Regions from separate parts of the Halopseudomonas litoralis genome, predicted to be linked through region 1. Evidence: predicted binding sites of a transcription regulator. Region 1 holds the regulator's gene; the other holds the start of a gene.

What was found. Region 1 encodes FliA, which starts transcription of late flagellar genes. Its sites were predicted from a motif close to CTAAAGTTTNNNNNNNNNNNGCCGNTAA; they were not measured.
Region 2: a site for FliA is predicted at 5,232-5,259, ahead of BLU11_RS15265 (methyl-accepting chemotaxis protein). Genes of this name have one in related genera too.

What each region holds. Positions count from the first base shown of each region.
Region 1 is NZ_LT629748.1:875,552-883,186, reverse strand. It holds gene BLU11_RS04365 (flagellar motor protein) at 1-104, opposite strand, end outside; gene BLU11_RS04360 (protein-glutamate methylesterase/protein-glutamine glutaminase) at 104-1,225, opposite strand; gene BLU11_RS04355 (chemotaxis protein CheA) at 1,237-3,342, opposite strand; gene BLU11_RS04350 (protein phosphatase CheZ) at 3,354-4,157, opposite strand; gene BLU11_RS04345 (chemotaxis response regulator CheY) at 4,174-4,551, opposite strand; gene BLU11_RS04340 (RNA polymerase sigma factor FliA) at 4,665-5,405, opposite strand; gene fleN (flagellar synthesis regulator FleN) at 5,402-6,226, opposite strand; gene flhF (flagellar biosynthesis protein FlhF) at 6,252-7,595, opposite strand; gene flhA (flagellar biosynthesis protein FlhA) at 7,620-7,635, opposite strand, start outside.
Region 2 is NZ_LT629748.1:3,185,118-3,192,752, reverse strand. It holds gene BLU11_RS15280 (methyl-accepting chemotaxis protein) at 171-1,820, shown strand; gene BLU11_RS15275 (type 2 periplasmic-binding domain-containing protein) at 2,024-2,419, opposite strand; gene BLU11_RS15270 (porin) at 2,443-3,501, opposite strand; gene BLU11_RS15265 (methyl-accepting chemotaxis protein) at 3,525-5,147, opposite strand; gene BLU11_RS15260 (TetR/AcrR family transcriptional regulator) at 5,338-5,955, opposite strand; gene BLU11_RS15255 (cytochrome P450) at 6,166-7,410, shown strand; gene BLU11_RS15250 (ferredoxin) at 7,407-7,635, shown strand, end outside.

The DNA.
Region 1 (7,635 bases):
GCGGGGCCATTCAGCAGTGCGCTGATATGCCCGCCTTCCAGATGGTTGCCGCCGATAATGGCGACAAACGCCAGAATGACGCCGATGATGCTCAGAATTTCCATCAGCGCAGCTCGGTCAGGTAACGGGCAATGTCGTCAAGGTCATAAATGCCATCGGCCAGATTGGCCTTGGCAACCGCCATTGGCATGCCGTAGATCACGCAGCTGGCCTCGTCCTGAGCCCACACCGAGCTGCCTGCCTGCTTCAGCATGCGTGCGCCTTCCCGGCCATCGGCACCCATGCCGGTCAGGACAATAGCCAGCACCCGGTCCTGCAGTGCCTTGGCAGCCGAGCCAAAGGTCACATCAACGCTGGGCTTGTAGTTGAGGCGCTCGTCGCCGGGCAGAATGCGCACCACGCCGCGACTGTCGAGCATCATCTGCTTGCCGCCTGGCGCCAGCAAGGCCATGCCGGGACGCAGGGTGTCACCATCCTCGGCTTCTTTGACGGAAATCCGACACAGCTTGTCCAGTCGTTCGGCAAAAGCCTTGGTAAAGGCACCCGGCATATGCTGGATCAGCAGCAGCGGTGCCGGAAAGTCGGCGGGCAGCTGGGTCAGAACTTTCTGCAGCGCCACAGGCCCGCCGGTGGAAGTACCGATCGCCACCAGCTTGTAGTCGCGCTTGCGCGGTGCCGGACTGCGCCGGGCCGGCTCGGACGAAGCCTGGGTTGGCGGGGCAACTGATCCAGCCACCGATCTGGCCGCTGGTGTCGCCGCTGGTGTCGCCGGCGATGATGCAGAAGTCGATGCAGTGTTCGGTGCAGAAAAACCCAGCGAACGGCGGTTACTGCGCGCCAGGGCATGCACGCGATCACACAGCAACTGGCGGACCTTGTCCGGGTTACGCGAGATATCCTCGAAATTCTTCGGCAGATAATCGGCCGCACCGGCATCCAGCGCATCCAGACTCACCCGCGCGCCTTCGTAGGTCAGCGAGGAAAACATCAGCACCGGCGTCGGTTGACGCTGCATGATCTGGCGCACTGCAGTGATGCCATCCATCACCGGCATCTCGTAATCCATGGTTATGACGTCAGGATGCAGCGCCAGGGTCTGCTCAACCGCTTCCTTGCCGTTGCTTGCCGTCCCCACTACCTCGATCTGCGGATCGCCTGCGAGTATTTCCGTCACCCGGCGGCGAAAAAACCCCGAGTCGTCCACCACCAGAACCTTGACCGCCATATCATCTCCCCTCAGCCACGTCGCGCATAGCGCTTGAGCAGGCCGGGAATGTCCAGAATCAGCGCTATCCGCCCGTCACCGGTGATAGTCGCACCCGCCATGCCGGCCGTACCGTGCAGCATGCGTCCCAGCGGCTTGATGACCACTTCCTCCTGGCCTACCAGTTGGTCGACCACGAAACCTACCCGCTGGGTACCGACCGATACGATCACCACACTGGCAGCGGAGCGGTCAGCACTCTGCTCGGCCCCCGGCATCAGCCAGCGTTTGAGCCAGAACAGCGGCAGCGCCTTGTCACGCACCAGAATCACTTCCTGCCCGTCGACCACGTTGGTACGTGACAGATCGAGACTGTAGATCTCATTGACGCTGACCAGCGGCAGGGCGAACGCCTGATTATTCAGCATCACCATCAGCGTCGGCATGATGGCCAGGGTCAGCGGCACCTTGATCGCGATCTGAGTGCCCTTGCCCTTGGTCGACTCAATGGCAATGCTGCCATTGAGTTGGGAAATGCGGGTGCGGACCACGTCCATACCGACGCCGCGCCCGGATACGTCGGACACCTCGGTCTTGGTCGAGAAGCCCGCCGCGAGAATCAGGTTGAAGCATTCACTCTCGCTCAAACGCTCGGCGGCGTCGCGATCCATCATGCCCTTTTCCACCGCCTTGGCGCGCAGAACTTCAGGATCCATGCCGCGACCGTCATCGGTAATGGTCAACAGAATGTGATCACCTTCCTGGCGCGCAGCGAGGACCATCTGACCAACACGCGACTTGCCCGCAGCTTCACGTTCGTCAGGCATTTCGATGCCATGGTCAACCGAGTTGCGCACCAGATGCACCAGAGGATCAGCCAGCGCCTCGACCAGATTCTTGTCCAGATCGGTGTCTTCGCCGATCAGCTCCAGTGTGATTTCCTTTTTCAGGCTGCGCGACAAATCGCGCACCACCCGCGGGAACCGACCGAACACCTTCTTGATCGGCTGCATGCGGGTTTTCATCACCGAGGCCTGCAGATCGGCGGTAACCACATCCAGATTGCCAACCGCCTTGGCCAGTTCTTCGTCCTCGCTGCCAACACCCAGGCGCATCAGCCGGTTACGCACCAATACCAGCTCACCGACCATGTTCATGATTTCATCGAGACGCGCGGTATCGACACGCACCGTGGTCTCCGCGGCGGGCGCATCAGCGCTCGACTCGGCCTTTTTTTCTGCTCGTACCGGGGTCTTGGAAGCAGCCACGGCAGCAGACTTGGCCACCGGCTCCGGTGAACTCACGGCGATTTTTGCAGGTTCGACACGCTCCAAAGACGCAGCGGGTGTCAGATCAGCAGCGATGCCCGGCCCCTTGCCTGGGCCATGCAACTGGTCCAGCAACGCTTCGAACTCATCATCGGTAATGACATCCGTTGCCGGCGCCGAAGAACTATCGGTTTGAGACGCTGGGGCGTCAGGCACGGAAGGCTCCAGCGCGACGGCACCCGGCCCCTTGCCAGTGCCATGCAGCTGGTCGAGCAGCGCTTCGAACTCGTCATCGGTGATGTCATCACTGGCGGCGGCAGGCACTTCGGGCGCTGTATCTTCTTCCGGCTTGACATGCAGAGCGTCAAGCAACAGCTCGAACTCATCGTCTGTGATATCACCGGCGTCAGCTTGTTCAGCAACCCGCTGCTCCACGGAAGCGGGTGCGGGCTCTTCAATTGGCGCAGCGATATCTGCTGCTGCAGGCTGGGCCAGCGCGGACAGACCAGCCAGCAGTTGCGGCTCGGCAGGCGTCAGCACCTCGCCTTCGCGTACCTGAGCGAACATGCTGTTGATGGTGTCCAGCGCCTGCAGTACTACATCCATCAGCTCGGCATCGACCTGCCGTTCACCCTTGCGCAGAATGTCGAAGACATTCTCAGCGATGTGGCAACAATCAACCAGCGCATCCAGTTGCAGGAAGCCGGCCCCACCTTTGACCGTATGAAAGCCACGAAAAATGGCATTGAGCAGATCGGTATCGCCGGGGCGGTTTTCCAGCTCGACCAGCTGTTCCGACAACAACTCGAGAATTTCCCCAGCTTCTACCAGAAAGTCCTGGAGAATCTCTTCATCTGCATCAAAGCTCATTTAATACTCCCTCAGAACCCAAGGCTGGACAGCAGGTCGTCGACCTCATCCTGTCCCGATACCACGTCATCCCTTTTATCGGCATGAATCTGCGGACCTTCACCCTGGTGCGATGATCTTCTTTCATCCAGTCCAGCCAGGTTGTGCTGAATACCGGCGATCCGATCGACGTGACCCGCCATGCGCACCAGATTCAACAGGCTTTCCTCGACATCATGCACCAGCGTGATGACACGCTTGATCACCTGCCCCGTGAGATCCTGGTAGTCCTGAGCCATGAGAATATCGTTCAGATTCGCCGACACTTCACCGCTGTGCTGTTCGCTGCGCTCGAGAAACGCCAGAATGTTGCGTGACAGCTCGCGGAATTCCGCCGCGCTCATTTCCCGCCGCTGCAATCGTGCCCATTCAGCCCGCAGAGTCGTCGCTTCCCTGCCGAGCGCCGATATCACGGGCGCACTGCTCTCGACCAGATCCATGGTCCGATTGGCAGCCTTGTCCGTCAGCCTGACCACGTAGTCGAGACGATCAGAGGCGTCGGAAATCTTCGATGCTTCCGCGGCTTCAGCTTCGCTATCGAGCGTACGCACAGTGTCGATCTGGAAATTGACAATCGAGTTGTGCAGTGCGCGAGTAAGCTTGCCGACCTCGTAATACAGGCCGCGATCGCGCGCCTGGTTGATCTCGTGTATGACCAGTACTGCCTCTCGGTAATCACCCTCTTCGAGGTGATCCACCAGTTTCCGGGCATTGCTTTTAAGGGAATGCTCGAACTCATCGGCGATCGTCTGGCCGGGATTACTGCTCAGTGCCATAACTTGCCCCCGGAATTCATCTGGCCTCGACCCGCTCAAAAACCTTTTCGATTTTTTCCTTGAGTGCCTGCGCCGTGAATGGCTTGACTACATAGCCGTTGACTCCAGCCTGAGCCGCTTCGATGATCTGGTCGCGCTTGGCTTCAGCCGTCACCATCAACACCGGCAGGTGCTTCAGGCGCTCGTCCGCACGCACCGCACGCAGCAGATCGATGCCGCTCATACCGGGCATATTCCAGTCGGTCACCAGAAAATCGAAATTACCGCTTTGCAGCATCGGCAACGCGGTGGTGCCATCGTCTGCTTCAGCGGTATTGGTGAAACCGAGATCACGCAACAGATTCTTGATAATGCGTCGCATCGTCGAAAAATCATCGACGATGAGAATTTTCATGTTCTTGTCCAAGTCGACCTCCATACAAACCAGAAGAAGTGCAGCGAGGGTCTGTGCCCCATACACTTCGCGAAACTGTTGTCACTGACCAGCCAGATGCTGTGAGCGCTGATTCAGCCGTCGCGCCAGTCGGCCATACGCCCGCGCAGACGCGCTGCGCACTGACTGTGCAACTGACTGACCCTGGACTCGCTCACGCCGAGCACCGCGCCGATCTCCTTGAGGTTCAACTCCTCGTCGTAATACAACGACAGCACCAGCCGCTCGCGTTCGGGCAGCTTGTCTATCGCCTCGGCCAATGCCTTGCGAAAGCGTTCGTCCTCCACTCCATCGAAGGGCTCATGGTCGGCGCCAACCTCGGTCGGCGCGCCGGCTTCGAGCAGATCTTCAAAACTGAACAGCTTGCTGCCGGCCGTGTCGTTGAGAATCGCGTAATAATCTTCGAGGCTCATATCCAATTCGGCCGCAACCTCGTGATCTTTAGCGTCACGTCCAACTTTCGTCTCAACGGCGCGGATCGCACTACTGACCAGACGGGTATTGCGATGGACCGAGCGGGGGGCCCAATCGCCCTTGCGCACATCATCCAGCATGGCGCCGCGAATGCGGATGCCGGCATAGGTCTCGAAACTGGCACCCTTGCCGTGATCGAACTTGCGGGAGGCTTCCAGCAGACCGAGCATTCCGGCCTGAATCAGGTCATCCACCTGCACACTGGCGGGCAGGCGGGCGAGCATATGGAAAGCAATACGCTTGACCAGCGGTGCGTACTGCTGCACCAGACGGTCCTGCTCGGTGGCAGCGCCCATGGTGCGCGCGTACATATTGACACCGCCTCCTGCCCCCCTGCTCATGACGGTATTCCGGTCCGCTGCACCAGGCGCTCCACAAAAAATTCCAGATGCCCACGCGGGCTGGAAGGCAGTGGCCAGGCATCGACCTTGCGGGCGATGCCGCGGATGGCCAGCGAGGCCTTGCTCCGCGGAAAGGCATCGTAGACCCCGCGTTGCTTCTGCGCGGCCTTGCGGATGGACTCATCGTAGGGCACGGCGCCAACATACTGCAGAGCCACTTCCAGGAAGCGATCAGTCACCTGCAGCAGCTTGTTGAAAACGTTATGGCCTTCCTGCGGGGTGTGAACCATGTTCGCCAACACCCTGAAACGGGTGACGCCATGGTCGCGGTTGAGCAGCTTGATCAAGGCATAGGCATCGGTGATGGAGGTGGGTTCATCACACACCACCACGATCACCTCCTGAGCTGCGCGCACGAAACTGACTACCGAATCACCAATACCGGCAGCGGTATCGACGATCAGCACGTCCATTTCATCGCCTATGTCACTGAACGCCTGGATCAGCCCGGCATGCTCACGCGGCCCCAGATTGACCATTTCTGCGGCACCCGAGGCGGCGGGCACGATGCGGATGCCGCCCGGCCCGTTGATCAACACTTCGCGCAGGTCGCAGTTGCCCGCCAGCACATCGGCCAAGGTCGCCTTGGGTCGCAATCCCAGCTGCACATCGACATTGGCCAGCCCCAGGTCCGCATCCATCAACACCACGCGACGCCCGAGATCGGCCAGCGCCAGGGCCAGATTGACAGACACATTGGTCTTGCCCACTCCGCCCTTGCCGCCGGTAACTGCGATTACCTGAACCGGATGATTGCCCATCTATGCTGTCGCCTTTATCAAATCGTTAACTTGCGCGCTGGCTATGGAGTATACCGGCAAAAACGTCGGCCATGGTCTGGTCAGCTGCCATCTCATTACCTGCCAGACCTACGGCGCGGCTGACCAGTTGGTGCCCGACACCGCGGGACAGGTCATCGGGTATACGCTGGCCATCAGCTACATAGGCTACCGGGAGACGTTGCTCCATAGCCAGCCCCAGTGCTTCGCCCAGCGTAGCTGCCTCGTCCACCTTGGTCAGAATGCAACCCACCGGGTTGCAGCAGCGGTAATTGTGCCATGCCGCCTTGAGCACACGATATTGGCTGGTGGCCGCCAATACCAACAAGGTGCTGATACGCGAGCCTTGTGTTGCCAACTCGCTGAGCTGCCCGCGCAATTGCGGATCCTGCGCCTGCAGCCCGGCCGTGTCCACCAACACCAGACGCTTGTTGCCGAACTCCTCCAGCACATCATTCAGACTGTTCTGTTCATCCACCACTCGTACCGGTACGTTGAGTATGCGGCCCAGGGTGCGCAACTGCTCATGGGCGCCGATGCGATAGGTATCCATGGTCACCAGCGCCACGCTCTGGCTGCCGTGTTTGAGGACATAGCGCGCCGCCAGCTTGCCCAGCGTGGTGGTCTTGCCGGCACCGGTCGGTCCGACCAGCGCAATCACGCCACCCTGATCGATCAGCTCTTCACGCATGGCCGGAACACCCTGGGCCAGATGTGCCAGCAACAGGCGCCAGGCCTGGCGCACGTCGGTCACATCGACCACCTTGGCCAACAATTCCTTGCATAACTCCGGGGGCAGCCCCAGGTGCACCAACCGGCGCCACAGGCTGGCCTGTCGCGGCTGATGCTGATTGACCTGACCCCAGGCCAGGCCACCCAGCTGGGATTCGAGCATGTCGCGCAGCCCGGCGATTTCCGAACGCATAGCGTCGAAATCATCAGTGGCCGGAGGGGCAGACCTGGCTGCTGTTTCTGCGGGTGCTGTGGGCGCTGCGCGTTCACTGTGCAGCCGTTCCAGTAGATCACGCGCCACCGGCGAGCCCTGCTCTGCTGCCTGGCGCATGCTGTCACCGAACAATTGACGGTTCACGCTGGGGCCCTCGGACGGGCGTTCGCCGTCCTGGAGATTGGCCCGGGCACTGATGATGCGTTCCTGGGTCTTCTTCAGCTCCAGATCCAAGCCGGGCGTGGGTGGCGTCAGGCGCGGCGCTTCATAATCCAGCGCTGCGGTCAGCTCGACCCCACCGGCTACTCGCCGGTTGGCGATGATGGACGCTTCCGCGCCCATCTCGTCGCGCACCAGTTTCATTGCCGAGCGCATGTCTGCTGCAAAAAAACGTTTGACTCTCATGGCCTGACCTCACCCCTGTGTAAATCAATTCTGTCCGACG
Region 2 (7,635 bases), 1.7 Mb from region 1:
CCAGTGTGAACCGCGCAGTCATATCCTCTTGAGGTTACTTTCTGCAAGACCGGTTTCAGTTTCTGGTTTCAGAACTATATACTGAAGTCAGAATATTGCATGCGGGCAGGCTTGTCTACACCGAGGGGCTGTTTCAGGTGCACCAACAATAATAAAGACGAGGGATAGCTATGCCATGGCTCAGCCGTTTTTCCATGGGTGTAAAGCTCATGCTTGCTCCTGCACTGATCGTGCTCCTGCTGGTTTTCGTATCAGCCGTAGCCTATTACGGGTTGAACCGCCAGCAGACCGTGCTTCATCAGATTGAGCAGGTCCGCTTCAGTCAGTATCAGCGTGCGCTGGAAATCTCATCCGCATCACAAGCCGCAATGGTCGGATCCTACGCCGCAGTAGTGCAGCTTATTCAAGCCCAGGGCAAGGTGTCCAAGGAAGAAATGCAGTTCTACGTGGAGGACATGCAGGCGAGTGTGCGGGATATGCTGGCAGGTATCGACGCGGGACTGGCCCATACCGCCGAGCTGAGCGAGGAGGAGCGGGACACTTTCCAGACCTTCGGTGAACAGGCCAAGGCGTTCGCCCAAGGGGTAGATGATCTGGCCGAGGCCGTGCTAACCAACCCCTACATGGCACCCTCCCAGCTGGGATATGTGCGTGCCGAATATAACCGTGTGCTCGGGCTGCTGGCGCAGTTCATGGCGCTGCAACGGGATCTGTCCGGGGTGTCCTTTCATGAAGCTAACGAGACCGCTACATCGGTGACCGAAGCGTTGGTAATCGCTGTCTTTGTGGCTATCGCGCTAGGCTTGATTGTGGGTTTGCTGATGCGCCATCAGATACTCAGGTCAATAAAGGCCATTGAACAGGCTGCGGTGAAGCTGCGTGATGGCGATCTGACGCACCGGGTGCAGGTGATCGGACGAGATGAAATTGCCCAAACTGCAATCGCCTTCAACGCCCTTATAGATAGTCTTCAGATTGCGGTGCGCCAGGTTACCCAGGTTGCGGTATCGGTAGGTTCATCCGCTGATGACCTGGTGTTCGCTTCCAATCAGGTCGCGCAGGGGGCCAACGAACAAGCTAGTGCGGCGACCCAGGCGGCGACTACGGTCGAGCAGATGAGCGGCGGTATTGCTTCCATTTCCACCCACGCGGACGCGTTGCGTTCCTCGGCTGAAGACAGTTTGCGGGGCGCGCAGGCCGGTCAGTCCGCACTGACCAGACTGTTGGACGAGATATGCCGCGTGCGCGATGCCTTTTCCGCGATCACTGCATCAGTCGGTGATTTTGTTGCCAGTACCACCGCCATAACTGCCAGTATCAACCAGGTAAAGGAGCTTTCCGCACAAACCAATCTATTGGCCCTCAACGCGGCTATCGAAGCCGCGCGTGCAGGCGAAAGTGGCCGCGGATTCAGCGTTGTTGCCGATGAAGTGCGCAACCTCGCTCAGCGCTCCGCCACGGCGGCAAACTCCATTAACGACCTGACGCACGGACTGGAAAGCCAGTCCAACAGCGTTGCGAGTGTGCTTGATGAGGGAGCTGCAGCGCTAGACAGCAGCCAAAAGCTGCTTGAAGAGCTCGAAAGGGTGTTATCCGAAGCTGCCAGGCTGGTGAGTGCGTCGACCTCGGGCGTAAGTGAAATCGCGTCGGCCGTGCAGGTTCAGAATGAGGGCGGGAAGGATATTTCGCTGGGTATCGAGCGTATAGCCAGAATGGCGGAGGAGGGCGATACGGTTTCGCACCAAGTCACCGCGGCCGTGGGGTCGCTACGTGAACTGGCCGGGGAGTTGAAGATGTCGGTCAGCCATTTCCGGACGTGATGAGCCGGTATTGCCAGCATTCAGGATGGTTCATGCATCAGGTTTGTCACGCCGTGTTAGCGTTGTTCGTCGCTTTGGTCCTGCTGGCGCTGCCTTCCCATGCTTTTGCCCTGGGCTAGGCCGCGAATGCTTGCCTGGGCAAAGGAGTTGAGAGCGTGCGCTACACACTCTCGGCTCTCTTGACGCTGTCGCCTGGGTTGGCGTTATGGCAGGGTGAAAAGCACTTTGACCTGATCGGTCACCACTGAGCTGTCCACATAGCCGATGGCGTCGGCTTCCGCCGCTACCTTTGCCAGCACGGCGGTGTCATCACCAACGCTGGGGAGCGGCTGGCCTTTGCCGGTAAAGATCAAGCCAGACCAGTACGACTTGAGCTGCGACTCGTTCTTGTTGGCTACCGATGTGTAGAACTTGTCCTTGGTGGGGTTCCAGTCCTTCTGGTCGACACCTGACAGCGACTTGTCCTTGCCCAGGAAAATGTTGGCAACTTCTGCCTGGGAGGGCGTGTTGGCGGCGCTCGGGTTGACGATGACGGCCACCTCGGCCTGAACCAGCGTTGCGGTCAGACCCAACATGGCGATGGCGAACGTTCTGTGCATGAAAAAATTCACTTTACTTCTCCTTAGAATATGAAGTCAGCGCCGATGCTTACGATGTCACCGTCGAAGGTACGCTCGAGCACGCTGAAGTCCGGCACGAAGCCAGCGCTGAAGCCACGAGTCGATTCCACACGTTTGTACTCGCCCTTCAGGGTCACGCTGGGGGTGAGGCTGTAATTCAAGCCATAGGCCCAGGACGACTGACGACCTGGTTCACCCTTCTCATCCCGTTGGGAATAGGTTACATGCGGCAGGTAGTCACCAAATCGGTGTCCAGCCATAAGGTAGAAGGACTCGATGGTGCCGAGCGGGCTCTGGCGTTTGATAGCTTCGGCGTTGGTCAGCCAGCTGCCGTTGTCGTACTGGTGGCCCAAGGACTCGAACTTGCCCTTGAACTTGCCGAACATCTCGAGATTCAGATCGGACTCGGTATAGCTGTAACGCAGCGTGCCAAAGTTCATGGTTGCCAGGCTTACGCTGCCGGTAACCAGTTCCTTGTAATCCACGTCCAGCGAGCCGTCCAGGCTGTGAATGAATACCTCGCGGTCGGTCGCCTGGCCGTAACTGCCCTGGAAGTTCAGCGTGCCAAAGGAAACGGGCAAGCTGTACAGAGCATCGATGCCCTCGTAGTTGCTGATGGGCATCTGGCTATAAACTTCATCGGGCAGGCGTAGCCAGGGATAGGCGTAACCCACGTCAAGCGTCTCGGAGAACATGAACGCACCAGGACGCAGGCGGCCTGCACGCAGCGTCAACTGGTTATTCACCTGGTAAGCCAGATAGGCCCATTCGGCTTCCAGATGCCACTGATCCTGGTCAGCCTTGGCCACCGTCTGGAGGGTTGCGCTGAGCCGGTCGGCTACGCCGTAGGACAGCTGGCCGCCCAGTTTCGACAGTTGGTCGCCGCGCCAGGTGCCTGTGGTCTGGCCCTGAATGCCGTAGCCCTTGGCATCGTCGGCTCCGCCGAGGTGCGTAATGGCTGCGGTACCGAATCCATTAAAGCGATATTCCCCTGGTTCCAGTGCCATGGCGGAAGTGCTTGCCAGGCAGACGGCCAGGCCGAGTAGGTTGCGTTTGGTCATGGTTCTTCAAGCTCCGAATAGTGTTATGTGCGAAATTGTGCGGTGGCCGAGCGCAGGTTGTCCCCTGTGCCGACCAACTGCTCGCCAAGGCGGGCGGTGGCCCCGGCGCCGTGCGCGGTTGCTTGTGCATCCTGCTGCAACACTTGGGTTTCTTGCTGGATGGAACTCGACAGTCCGATCTGCTCCTGGGTGAACTGGGCAATCCCGGCGTTGAGTTCGTCAATCTGGATGACAGTGCGGGCTATGGTGTCGAGCAGCTGCGTGGCTTCGACCGAACGCTCGATGCTCTCCCGGGATTTCTCGCCGTTGTTATGCATGACGTTCAGCACGGTGTTGGCGCTGCTTTGCAGACGCTGAATGATCTGCTGAATTTCTGCCGTCGACACGGCTGTCTTCTGCGCCAGGTTACGCACTTCATCAGCGACCACCGCGAAGCCGCGACCCTGCTCACCGGCACGGGCGGCTTCTATCGCGGCGTTGAGTGCGAGGAGGTTGGTCTGTTCGGCAATGCTGCGAATGACCGTCAACACCGAACCCACCTCTTGGGTTTCCTTTTCCAGCTGCTGCATGGCCTGCACCGCGCCCATCACGCTGCTGCCCAGGTCGCTGACGCTGGTCGACAGATCGCCGATATGTTTGCGCGCCGTAACGGCCTGGCGCGAAGCGGCCCCGGCCTCTTCGGATGCCTGTTTCGAGCGCCGCGCTACCTCTTGAATGCGGTCGGTCATGGTCAGGATGTCGCGGCTTATGGAGTTGGTGTGATGCTGCTGGGACTTGGCGCTTTCCTCCGAGCTCTGGGTTAGACGGTAGAGCTCCTTGGAAACGTGCCCCAGCGGGCTGGCCGCCTCGATCACCTGACGCATGGTGCCTTGCAAGGTGTCGAGGAAGCCGTTGAAAAGATGGATCATGGCGCCAATCTCGTCGTGGGCTTCGACATTGACGCGGCGTGTCAGATCACCGTCGCCGCTGGCTATGGCCTGCAGCGACTCGATGACACCGCGGATATTTGCCATCGCGCTGCGGATCACCGTCCAGGCAGCCAGCGACACCAGCGCCAGCAAGCCCAGGCTGAGGATGATACCCAGGCGGGTGGTCTCGGCATTGTTCTGGCGAGTTTCCGCCAGCGTTCGTTCGAAGTCCTGATAGGCATTGCTGCGGAACGCGGCGGCGAGCTTCTGGGTTTGGGCGAGATCGGAGGCCATCCGGTCAAGGCTGGAACGCAGGTCATCAAAGGAGGCGCTGCCGCTGATCAATTGCTCCGACGCACTGAGAGCATTATCAGAATAGGCCAGCACGGCCTGGCGCCAGGCCTGCAGATCCTGGAGGCGCTGTGGCTGGCTCTGCAGCAAACTCGCGAGCGCCGCCTGTTGGGTAGCGATCTCCTGGAGCACTTGACGCGCTTCGCCGAGAATCGTTTGTTCACCGGCTGCGACAGCGTTGTTGAGCAAGCCGGGCAGGCGGGAAAACTGGAAGATAACCGCATCGGCCTTTTCGAGCGTGGGGTAGCTTTGGAACTCCAGCGACTCCAGTCGGTTATCGGTGGCGGACAACTGCAGTGACGTATAGGCGACATACAGAACGAGGCCGAGCATGGCAATGGCTGGCGCCATTGCCAGTTTGAAATTCAGTGACAGGTTCTTGATCATTACTGGGCCCCCGGTGAGATGCGAACTGACGAAGCTAAGAGAAATTAAACATTAATTAAAAATATGTTCAGTAAGTCGTCAGGGGTTTCGGCCGAAAGGGGCAGAACTTTAGCGCTGTGTAGCAATTTATAGTCACAAGAGCCGCCGCCAGTCATGGCGCGTCGGAGGCCAGGTGTTATCGGCAGCGCTGTCAGGAGGCGTCGATGGGGGAGGGCCAGGTGCCGTTGTTCATGAGTGCGTCGAATGCCTCGGTCATGTCGGTGGCCGGGTAGGGATAGTCGTGACGCACCCACCATAACCAGAGTCCGATAAGCGCGCCCACAAAGCAGCGCACTGCCACTTCGCCGCGTAGTTCGTCCGATTGATAAAAGCCTTGCTTGCGGTAATGTTCGCGAACCTGAATGAGCAGGACGTTTTCCAGGTGGGCGAGGATGACGGTCTGGGAAGGGCTGTTGAAAAACGAGGTTGTGAGGGAGGCATGCCGCTCGGTGGCTATGAACAGCCAGGTCGACGCATCCAGTACAACGCGCTTATGTCCTGATACATGCACCATCCGGGTAGTCGGTGTGCCGATGCTCTCGTAACCGGCAACCAGAAGATCTTCTTTGTCACGGAAGTGAGCGTAGAAGGTTGATCGCGCAACCCCGGCGCGCTCGAACAACTCCTGCACGGTTATATCTCTGAAGTCCTTTTCCAGTGCCAGTCGGTACATGGAATCGAGCAGCCGCTCCCGCGTACGCCGGGCTCTCGCCTTGTGGCGATCACCGGTTTGATCTTCATCGTTGCTGTGTTCCGGGGGGGCTGTCAAAGGCGCGTTCCTGCTGGTCTCTTAAGCGATAGGGTCTCGCGAAATGAGGCTCAGGTCCGAGACTCACACAGGCGGCGTGGGCCGGGCAAGTTAAACCCTATTGCGGATTCTGTATTAGAAATCGAACGAATGTAGGATTCCGTCTGTTGTGGCGCAAATTGGCGCGGCTCTACACTCATCTGTGCCGTCAACAAAAACCGGATAATAATAATGAGTACCGATAGCGTGACCAACGCGACACCGTCCCATGTGCCTGCTCATCTAGTCCAGAATTTCGACCTTTGGGGTGCGCTTACCGCCCAGGGCGAAAACGCCTATGCCTGGGCCGCCAAGTTGCATGAGAGCATGCCACCCATTTTCTGGGTGCCGAGCCTTGGGTTTCTGCCCGGCACCTGGATTCCACGCCGCTCGGAAGACCTGCGGCGCATCCTCCAGGATCCCGAGACCTTCAGCAGCGCAGGCTTGACGCCGTATCCCATGCTGCTGGGCGAAAGCTGGCGCCTAGCGCCGCTTGAAGTCGATCCGCCGGACCATGCCAAGTACCGTGCCTTGCTGAATCCGCTGTTCACGCCAAAAAAAGTCAATGCGTTGGAGCAGGACATCCGCCAGTTGGCGACCCAACTTATAGATGGCATCGCTCAGACAGGGCGCTGCGACTTCAATGAAGACTTTGCCAAGCCGTTCCCAACGTTGATTTTTCTAAAGCTGATGGGCTGGCCGCTGGAGCACCGGCCGCTGTTCCAGCACTGGACCCAGACGCTGATCAAGAGCTCGGATTCCCAGGTGGTCACGGACAATGCACACGAAATTACTGGTTGGATTCGGGCACGCATCGCCGAATGCCGGACCAATCCCGGCGATGATTTCACCAGCTACCTGCTGGCCAGTCAGATTGACGGCCGGCCGCTGACCGATGACGAAATGCTCGGCATCAACTTTCTGATATTCATCGGTGGGCTGGATACTGTTACCTCGACGATCGGACTGTTTTTTCGCCATCTGGCGCGTAATCCAGAGCAGCAGGCGCAACTGCGCACCGACCCCACGCTGATTCCAGATGCGGTGGAAGAGATGCTGCGTTCCTATTCCATCGTCAATATGCGCCGTACCGTTACTCGGGATGTGCAAATCGGCGAGGCGACGATGAAAAAGGGCGACATCGTGTTGATCAGTACCGAGTTGGCCAACCTCGATCCCGAGGTGTTCGACCAGCCGGAAAAGGTCGACTTCCTGCGTAGCGCCGGGCATACACCACACATGGCTTTCTCGTATGGCGTGCACCGCTGTGTAGGGTCGCACCTGGCCCGTCGCGAACTGCGTATAGCGCTAGAACTCTGGCTGACCAAGGTGCCACCGTTCCGCATCGCAACCGGTACCAAGCCGCGCTTCAACGCCTTCGGCATATTCGGTATGGAAGAGCTGCATCTGGAATGGGATGTGAAAGAAGCCAAATGAAAATCATCGTCGACAACAAGGCCTGTGCCGGACACGCGCGCTGCAATGAGGTCGCGCCGGGGCTTTATGAACTCGATGACAACGGCTACATCAGTACCGATGGATTCGACGTAGAGGTCGGGCAGCAGGCCCTTGCCCGGCGCGGCGCCAAGGCTTGCCCCGAGCGGGTGATCCACATCGTAGATGAACCTGCAAACCCCCCAGGCAACGGACTGAATAAAGGAC